2 regions of the Glutamicibacter sp. NPDC087583 genome follow, and region 2 is predicted to be linked to the other one. Evidence: predicted binding sites of a transcription regulator. Region 2 holds the regulator's gene; the other holds the start of a gene.
The links. The regulator HrcA, encoded in region 2, represses chaperone genes, less so after heat shock. The targets are predictions, from matches to a motif close to TTNGCACTCGNNNNNNNCGAGTGCNAA.
Positions count from the first base shown of each region.

Region 1 (3,967 bases), on a different contig from region 2:
ATCGCCACCGGCTGGGGCAGCGCCAGCAGGAGCTGGCTTATCTGCGACAACAGCTTCGGTGGTCAGGAACAGGCCAGCGATCGATGCCGCGTTCTGCAGTGCCGAACGGGTCACCTTCACTGGGTCGTTGACACCAGCTTCGAGCAGGTTCACGTATTCGCCGGTTGCAGCGTTCAGGCCGTGGCCTGCTGGCAGGCCCTTGACCTTGTCAGCGACAACGCCTGGCTCCATGCCAGCGTTCAGGGCAATCTGCTTCAGCGGGGCTTCGATGCCAACGCGAACGATGTTCGCACCGGTAGCTTCGTCGCCTTCCAGAACCAGCTTCTCGAATGCTGCAGCGCCAGCCTGGATCAGTGCAACGCCACCACCGGCGACGATGCCTTCTTCAACAGCTGCCTTGGCGTTGCGCACGGCATCTTCGATGCGGTGCTTGCGCTCCTTGAGCTCTACCTCGGTAGCAGCCCCGGCCTTCAGCACAGCGACACCGCCGGAGAGCTTTGCGTGGCGCTCCTGCAGCTTCTCGCGGTCGTAGTCCGAGTCGGTGTTCTTGATCTCGGCTGCGATCTGGGCCTTGCGTCCCTCGATGGCGTCGGCTTCGCCGCCACCTTCAACGATGGTGGTCTCGTCCTTGGTGATAACGACCTTGCGGGCGGTACCGAGGACTTCCAGGCCTACGTTGTCCAGGGACAGGCCGATTTCCTCGGAAACAACCTGGCCGCCGGTGAGGATAGCGATGTCGGTCAGCATGGCCTTGCGACGGTCGCCGAAGCCCGGAGCCTTGACAGCAACGGACTTGAACAGGCCGCGGATCTTGTTCAGGATCAGGGTAGCCAGGGCTTCGCCCTCGACATCTTCGGCGATGATCAGCAGCGACTTGTTCGACTGCATGACCTTCTCCAGCAAGGTCACCATGTCCTTGACCGAGGAGATCTTCGAGTTCACGATGAGGACGTAAGGGTCCTCGAGAACGGTTTCCTGGCGCTCAGCGTCGGTGACGAAGTAAGCGGAGATGTAGCCCTTGTCGAAGCGCATGCCCTCTGCCAGCTCCAGCTCCAGGCCGAAGGTGTTGGATTCTTCAACGGTGATAACGCCCTGCTCGCCGACCTTGTCGAGAGCTTCAGCAATCAGTGCGCCGATTTCCGGATCGCCAGCAGAGATCGAAGCGGTAGCAGCGATCTGCTCCTTGGATTCGACCTTCTTCGCAGCGGCGAACAGTTCAGCGGTAACAGCTTCTACGGCCTTGTCGATACCGCGGCGCAGTGCGATTGGGTCAGCACCTGCGGCAACGTTGCGCAGGCCTTCCTTGACCAGTGCCTGTGCCAGCACGGTTGCGGTGGTGGTACCGTCGCCAGCGACGTCGTCGGTCTTCTTGGCAACTTCCTTGACCAGCTCTGCGCCGATCTTCTCGTAAGGCTCTTCGAGGTCGATTTCCTTAGCGATGGACACGCCGTCGTTGGTGATAGTAGGAGCGCCCCACTTCTTTTCCAGAACAACGTTGCGGCCGCGTGGGCCCAGGGTGACCTTCACCGCGTCAGCAAGGGTGTTCAGGCCGCGCTCAAGTCCGCGGCGTGCTTCCTCGTCAAATGCAATCATCTTAGCCATTGTGGCGTACGGTCCTTTCGGGACGATTTTGCGAAAATGCAACCGACAGACAGCGCCCGCGACGGACGAGTGGACCGGTGCGGCATCGGGCCAGCAACCGTTTCAGCTCTCGCTATCTGAGGTATTTTCCACGCCCACGCCCTGCGTCCGCTGTCCGGTGCTTCATGGAGTTCTTGGAGAACGCAAAAGCCGACCGGCGTTAGCAGTCGCAACGCATGAGTGCTAATACAAATATTGGCACTCTCGCATGGCGAGTGCAAGCCGATCGGCTCTGAGCGAATGGAATTATAAACGAATTATTCGTTTAGCCCCAGGGTGTCATCGGAGCCCAGAACCACGGTGACCCGGTTCGGAATGTTGCTGGTCTGCAGAACTTCGTCGATATTCAGGATTTCTGCAGCTTTTTCAGCGGTAGTGCGGTAGGACTCGGACATGTAATAAACCGTGGAGACTTCTGCGGGCCTGGTCCAGTTGTCGGCCACAATGCTGGTGAACCCGGCTTCGGCCATGGCGTCTTCGCCTTCATTAGCCAGACCGGCAACACTTGCCGCGTTGTACACGCCAATCAGCTGGCCGTAGAGCACGTCTTCGTCATCGATGGTGCTCGTTGGCGATGCGGATTCACTAGGTGTGGGTTCCACGGAGGGCTCGGCGGTGACTTCCTGGGTTTGCGAGGTGTCGCTTCCCGTGGAAGTCGCGAGGGTCTCCTTGAGCTGAGGGCCGAAGATGAAGGACAAGGCACCGATCACCAGCACGAGTACAGCGGTCAGCACTACCCAGCGCAATTTCCCACCGGTTGACTTCGACGCGGCGGACTGCGCCCATCCGTGGGCGTGGTGCGAACCCACACGGGTGCTGAACTCCGGAACGCGATCAAATTCGTCACGCGGGTAGTTGGTCATTCTTGTCCTTGCTCGAGGTCTGATTGGTCACGGCAGGCAGGGTTATCGTCCCGTGCCGACCTTACCGCCCACGCGACGTTTTGTGGAACGTGCTCTGCGCAGGCGCTTGACCAACATCGGGTCGTAGGCCAGTGCCGCGTCGGTTTCAATCAGCTGGTTCAGCAGCTGGTAATAATTCGTCGGCGACATCGAAAACTGCTTGGTAATGGCTTGTTCCTTGGCCCCGGCATACTTCCACCACAACTTTTCCAGGTTGAGGATCTGTTGCGAACGCTCATCCAATTCCGAATCCGGGTTCATGACGAAATCCACCAGCAATTCATTCTCAGCCATACGTTCTCACCTCTGTCATTGGACCAGTTTTCTCAGGTTTCGGTTATGCATGTAATCCACCATCGGTAGACATACCACCGATATTCTAACCAATCTGCTTGCCTAACACCGTGTGGCCGAGCACAGGCACGCCAGAAAAACGGCACAATTACCCCTATGGACGATTTGCAGCCAGCACTTTTCGATGCACCCCAGCCAGCTCGGACACCAGTGTACGAAGCGGCTGATTTCCCGTTCTACCATGGCGCCCAATCCATGGCCGACCACGGGTTTATCGCTGCAGACTGGGTTCGGGCACTCTGCGAGCAGGACTCGTTGCTGCGTTCCCTGGCCACCGATTTGGCGGCCCGTTCGGCGGCCGGTGAACAGATCCTGCCGGCACCGGAGGTGATGTTCCGCGCACTGAGCCTGCCATTGTCCGAAGTCAAGGTCCTAATTATTGGCCAAGACCCATATCCGACACCCGGCCACGCAAATGGTTTGGCCTTCGCGGCCAACAAGCAGGTGCGTCCGCTGCCGCGCTCCTTGGCCAATATCTACAAGGAATTGCAGTCCGATCTGGGGCTGGAGCCGGTCGCGCATCCAGACCTCAGTCCATGGCTTTCCCAAGGCGTCTTGCTGCTGAACCAGGTGCTCTCCGTAGCCGCTGGCAATGCCGGCTCGCATCAGAAGCTGGGTTGGGCGCCAATTCTGCATGCCATCCTCACCGCGCTCAATGAACGTCCGCGGCCTCCGGCGGCTTTGCTCTGGGGCAAGCATGCGCAGAAACTCTCCGAGTCCCTGTCCAACGCCGTGCAGCTGCAAAGCGCCCACCCCTCGCCGCTCTCAGCCTCGCGCGGGTTCTTCGGCTCCAAGCCCTTCTCAAGCATCAATCGGCTCCTGTCCGACAGCGGACAGAAGCCGATTGACTGGTCGTTGCCGAAAGCCTAGCGTCGGCGGATCCGCCGGCGCTCACGCCGGGCGCTGGAGGTCAATGGACGGCACAGCGTATCGCCGAAGACGACGCCGCCAGCGATGGAGAGCATGATCGCCATGGCGTTGAACATCTCCACCAGTCCCGTGGCGGTGTCATTGACGTTGATGACGATGCCGTACATTGCTCGGAAGATCATCAGGCCCGGAAGCAGGAA
Region 1 is NZ_JBIUWY010000002.1:636,344-640,310, forward strand. Features, by position in the region: gene groL (chaperonin GroEL) at 1-1,602, opposite strand, end outside; gene ACIOU9_RS09095 (LytR C-terminal domain-containing protein) at 1,899-2,504, opposite strand; gene ACIOU9_RS09100 (DUF3263 domain-containing protein) at 2,547-2,837, opposite strand; gene ACIOU9_RS09105 (uracil-DNA glycosylase) at 2,994-3,767, shown strand; gene ACIOU9_RS09110 (threonine/serine exporter ThrE family protein) at 3,764-3,967, opposite strand, start outside.
Region 1: groL (chaperonin GroEL) is a predicted target of HrcA. The motif match lies at 1,802-1,828, and genes of this name have one in related genera.

Region 2 (3,967 bases):
GGCTTGATCGCCGACGAGCTGATTGATGCCAAGGCCGCGTTCGCCGGCACATTGGTGTTAACGCAGCGAGGCCGGCTCCTGGCCGACCTCGTGGTGCGTGAACTGCTCGATTTCTAAGACTGGGAAACCGCTGCTACTTCATCAGCCGCAGATTGAATTGGTAGCGGTAAGGGCGTCCCTTGTTGGCCTGGATGGCAGCAAGGGCGCCCGAGACCGTCATGAAGACCCAGAGGGCCACGGCGAGTACTGCGAAAAGCCAACCGATCACCGGCAAGACCATGAGCACATTGAATACGATGGCGAGAATGGTCAGCGGGAACGTGAAATTGAACGCTTCCTTCGATTCCTGTGCAGTGAACGGGCCACGGTCCCGGAATACGGCAAAGACGATTGCCGAAGGAACGCAACCCAAGATGGCACCGAAGTGGGCCATCATTGCCCACTGGCGATCTTCTGAAGGAGTCAGCGGCAGCGCAGAGGACCTGGAACCTTCGAAGCGGGAATTCTCCGATGGCTTCGTCTGGCGTGATGTCACTATTTTTCCTTGTCTTGCTAAGTGCGGTTCCTCTTATCATAGCGACCGCGGCTGGGCGCACGGGGAGATTCGCAGACTAATCTCCAACTATTAGTCAATCGTTAGGAAACCGTAATCTTCGGTCGTGAGAAAATCGATCAATTCTTCAATCCGGCCCAAGAGCTGTGGTTCAAGCTGCCCGTAATGCTGCACCGTGGACAAGAGCCGCTGCCATCCGATGCCGATGTCTTCCGCGGTGGAGTGCGGCCAGCCAAAGGCCCGGAGCACACCGGTTTTCCAATCGGTGCCCTTGGGGATCACCGGCCAAGCCTTGATGCCCAGTGTCGCAGGCTTGATCGCCTGCCATACATCCACGTACGGGTGGCCGAGGATCAGCACGTTTTGCGCTGCACCGGGGACCTTCATCGCCTCGGCAACGATGCGCGATTCCTTGCTTCCGGCAACCAGGTGGTCAACCAGGATTCCCAGGCGGCGCTGCGCGGAGGGGGCGAAGTCGCGGATAGCCCCGGCAAGATCGTCCACGCCATGCAGCGGTTCAACGACGATGCCTTCAACACGCAGGTCGTGGCCCCAAACTTTTTCAACCAGCTCAGCGTCGTGCTTGCCTTCTACCCAGATGCGGCTTGCCCTGGCTTCCCGGGCCTTCAGTCCGGCAACGGCACGCGAACCCGAAGCCGAGACCAGCTTCTGGGGCGGTGCGGCCTTGGCAACGGGATCAATGATCTCCACCGCTTCGCCTTCGAGGAAGAACCCGAAGCCCGCCTGGAAGGAGCGGGTCTTGCCGTGTCGGTCCTCGAGCACGATCACGCGCATGCCACCGGATTTCTCGGTACGGATGACTTCTCCTACCCATCCTGAGGTGGCATCTTCCAGAATCATGCCACGTTCAACAGGGACCTGGCGGAGTTTTTTCGGTGCCGGTGCACTCAGATCCCGTGGTCCCCAGGAGTAATTAGTCACGTACTGCCTTTCGCTGTGATCGAATACGCTCGAAATCCAATGCTAGCAACTGCTGAACGTATTAGACTTGGCACTTGACAGGTTAGAGTGCCAAAGCCGGGCACAGGGAATCCAAGGAGGTGCTGTTGTGACAGAGCCGCGACGCCTAGACGTTCTGCGTGCCATCGTGGAGGACTACGTCCAATCCCGTGAGCCAGTGGGTTCCAAAGCGCTCCTTGACCGGCACAACCTCGGTGTCAGCGCCGCGACGATCCGCAATGACATGGCTATGCTGGAAGAAGAGGGGCTCATAGTCGCTCCGCATACTTCCTCCGGACGGATCCCCACCGAAAAGGGATACCGCCGCTTCGTCGATGAGATCGGCGAGCTCAAGCCGCTGTCGCGGGCTGAACGCGACGCCATCAACAAGATCCTGGACAGCTCCACGGACCTGGACGAGATGCTCAAGAGCACCGTTCGCCTCCTGGCGCGGTTGACCAACCAGGTAGCAATGATCCAGGTGCCGCACTACGACACCGCTTCGTTGAAGAACCTCGATCTGGTCGGACTGGGCTCGGCCCAGGTGCTGATGGTGATGATCGCTTCCAATGGCACGGTGGATCAGCGCATGATGCCGGTCCAGCGTTCCTACAGCGATGATGAGCTGGATGACTTGAAGCTGTGGCTGCTCAACAATTTCGGGGGAGTGAAGCTTGCCGAACTTGCCGGCCGGCTCACCCGCATCGAGCGCAGTTCGACGCAGCAGGCCGACCCCCTGGTGGACCAGGTGATCGGTGCGCTGGAAGAAATGGCCCAGGCGGCCAACGCGCAACGCATCATCATGGCAGGCACCGCGAACCTCGCCCGCGTGGAAGGGGACTTCCCGCTAAGCATAACCCCGGTGCTCGAGGCGCTCGAGGAGCAGGTAGTGCTGCTCAAGCTCTTCTCCGAGCTGGAAGCCGATTCGCGCGGCGTGGCCGTGGCCATCGGCACCGAGCACCACTACGGGCAGCTGTCGGAAGCCGCCGTGGTCGCCACCACCTACGGCACCGATGTGCGCAACAAGCTCGGGGTCCTGGGCCCCACCCGGATGAACTATCCAACCTCCATGGCCTCGGTTCGTGCGGTGGCACGGTACCTGTCGAAGATTTTGGCTAACTAGCCTCGCTGGGCACCGCCCGGCACTACCGAATTTCAAGATTCTCAGGAAAGGACACGGCGAATAACGTGAGCTCGCATTACGAGACCCTAGGCGTCGCCAAGGACGCGACCCCGCAGGAAATCAAGAGTGCCTACCGCAAGTTGGCGCGTAAGCTGCACCCGGATGTAAACCCTAGCGATGACGCTGCAGAACAGTTCAAGCTGGTCACCCGAGCCTACGAAGTCCTTTCCGACCAGACCAAGCGCTCCAACTACGACGCCACCGGCGATGAGAACGGCAACGGCCACCCGGGCTTCGGCGGTGGCGGCCAGGGCTTTGGCGGCTTCGGCGACATCTTCGAGCAGTTCTTCGGTGGCGGCCAGGCCCAGGGCCCGGCATCACGCACCCAGCCGGGCCGCGACGCGCTGATCACCATCACCATCGACCTGGAAGACGCGGTCAAGGGCACGGTCTACCCGCTGGAGATGGAAACCGCTGTCACCTGCAAGACGTGCAACGGTTCGTGCACGCGCGAAGGCACCAGCCCGGTCACCTGCGACATCTGCCATGGCGCAGGCCAGGTGCAGCGTCCAGTGCGTTCATTCCTGGGCCAGATGATGACCGTGGAAACCTGTGCGGCCTGCCGCGGTTTCGGCACCACCATCCCGGACCCCTGCCTGGAGTGCAACGGCGAAGGCCGGGTGCGCGAGCATGTGTCCAAGTCGCTGAACGTTCCTGCAGGTGTCGACTCCGGCACCCGCATCCAGCTGCGCGGACAGGGCGAAGCCGGCCCGGGCGGCGGGCCTAACGGCAACCTGTTCGTCGAGATCGACGTGCGCCGCCATAAGGTCTTCGAGCGCGCCGGCACCGACCTGCACGCCAAGATGAGCCTGCCAATGACCGCCGCCGCACTGGGTTGCGAGCTGAAGCTGGAAACCTTCGACGGCGGCCAGTCCATCAATGTGGAGCCAGGCGCCCAGGATGGCGACACCGTCACCCTGCCGGGCCTCGGTGTGCCGCGCCTGCGCGGAGGCAAGCGCGGGGACATCATCGTGCACCTGCAGGTGGAGACGCCGACCAAGCTCGACGCTGCCCAGCGCGATCTGCTCGAGCAACTGGCCAAGCTGCGTGGCGAAGAACTCTCGGCCGGCCGTGTGGAGCACAGCGGCGGCATGTTCTCCCGCCTGCGCGACAAGCTGAACCAGCGCTAGGCATGAGCAACCACAGCTTCGTCATCGACGCCCAGCAGGGCCGGGACGCAACGGTCGGGGACATTCTTGAACTGGATGGCTCCGAAGCGCACCACGCGGTCACCGTTAAACGGGTCTCCGCGGGCGAGCACCTGGACCTGC
Region 2 is NZ_JBIUWY010000001.1:1,011,762-1,015,728, forward strand. Features, by position in the region: gene hemW (radical SAM family heme chaperone HemW) at 1-117, shown strand, start outside; gene ACIOU9_RS04800 (DUF4870 domain-containing protein) at 134-535, opposite strand; gene ACIOU9_RS04805 (DUF3097 domain-containing protein) at 626-1,495, opposite strand; gene hrcA (heat-inducible transcriptional repressor HrcA) at 1,623-2,636, shown strand; gene dnaJ (molecular chaperone DnaJ) at 2,702-3,826, shown strand; gene ACIOU9_RS04820 (16S rRNA (uracil(1498)-N(3))-methyltransferase) at 3,829-3,967, shown strand, end outside.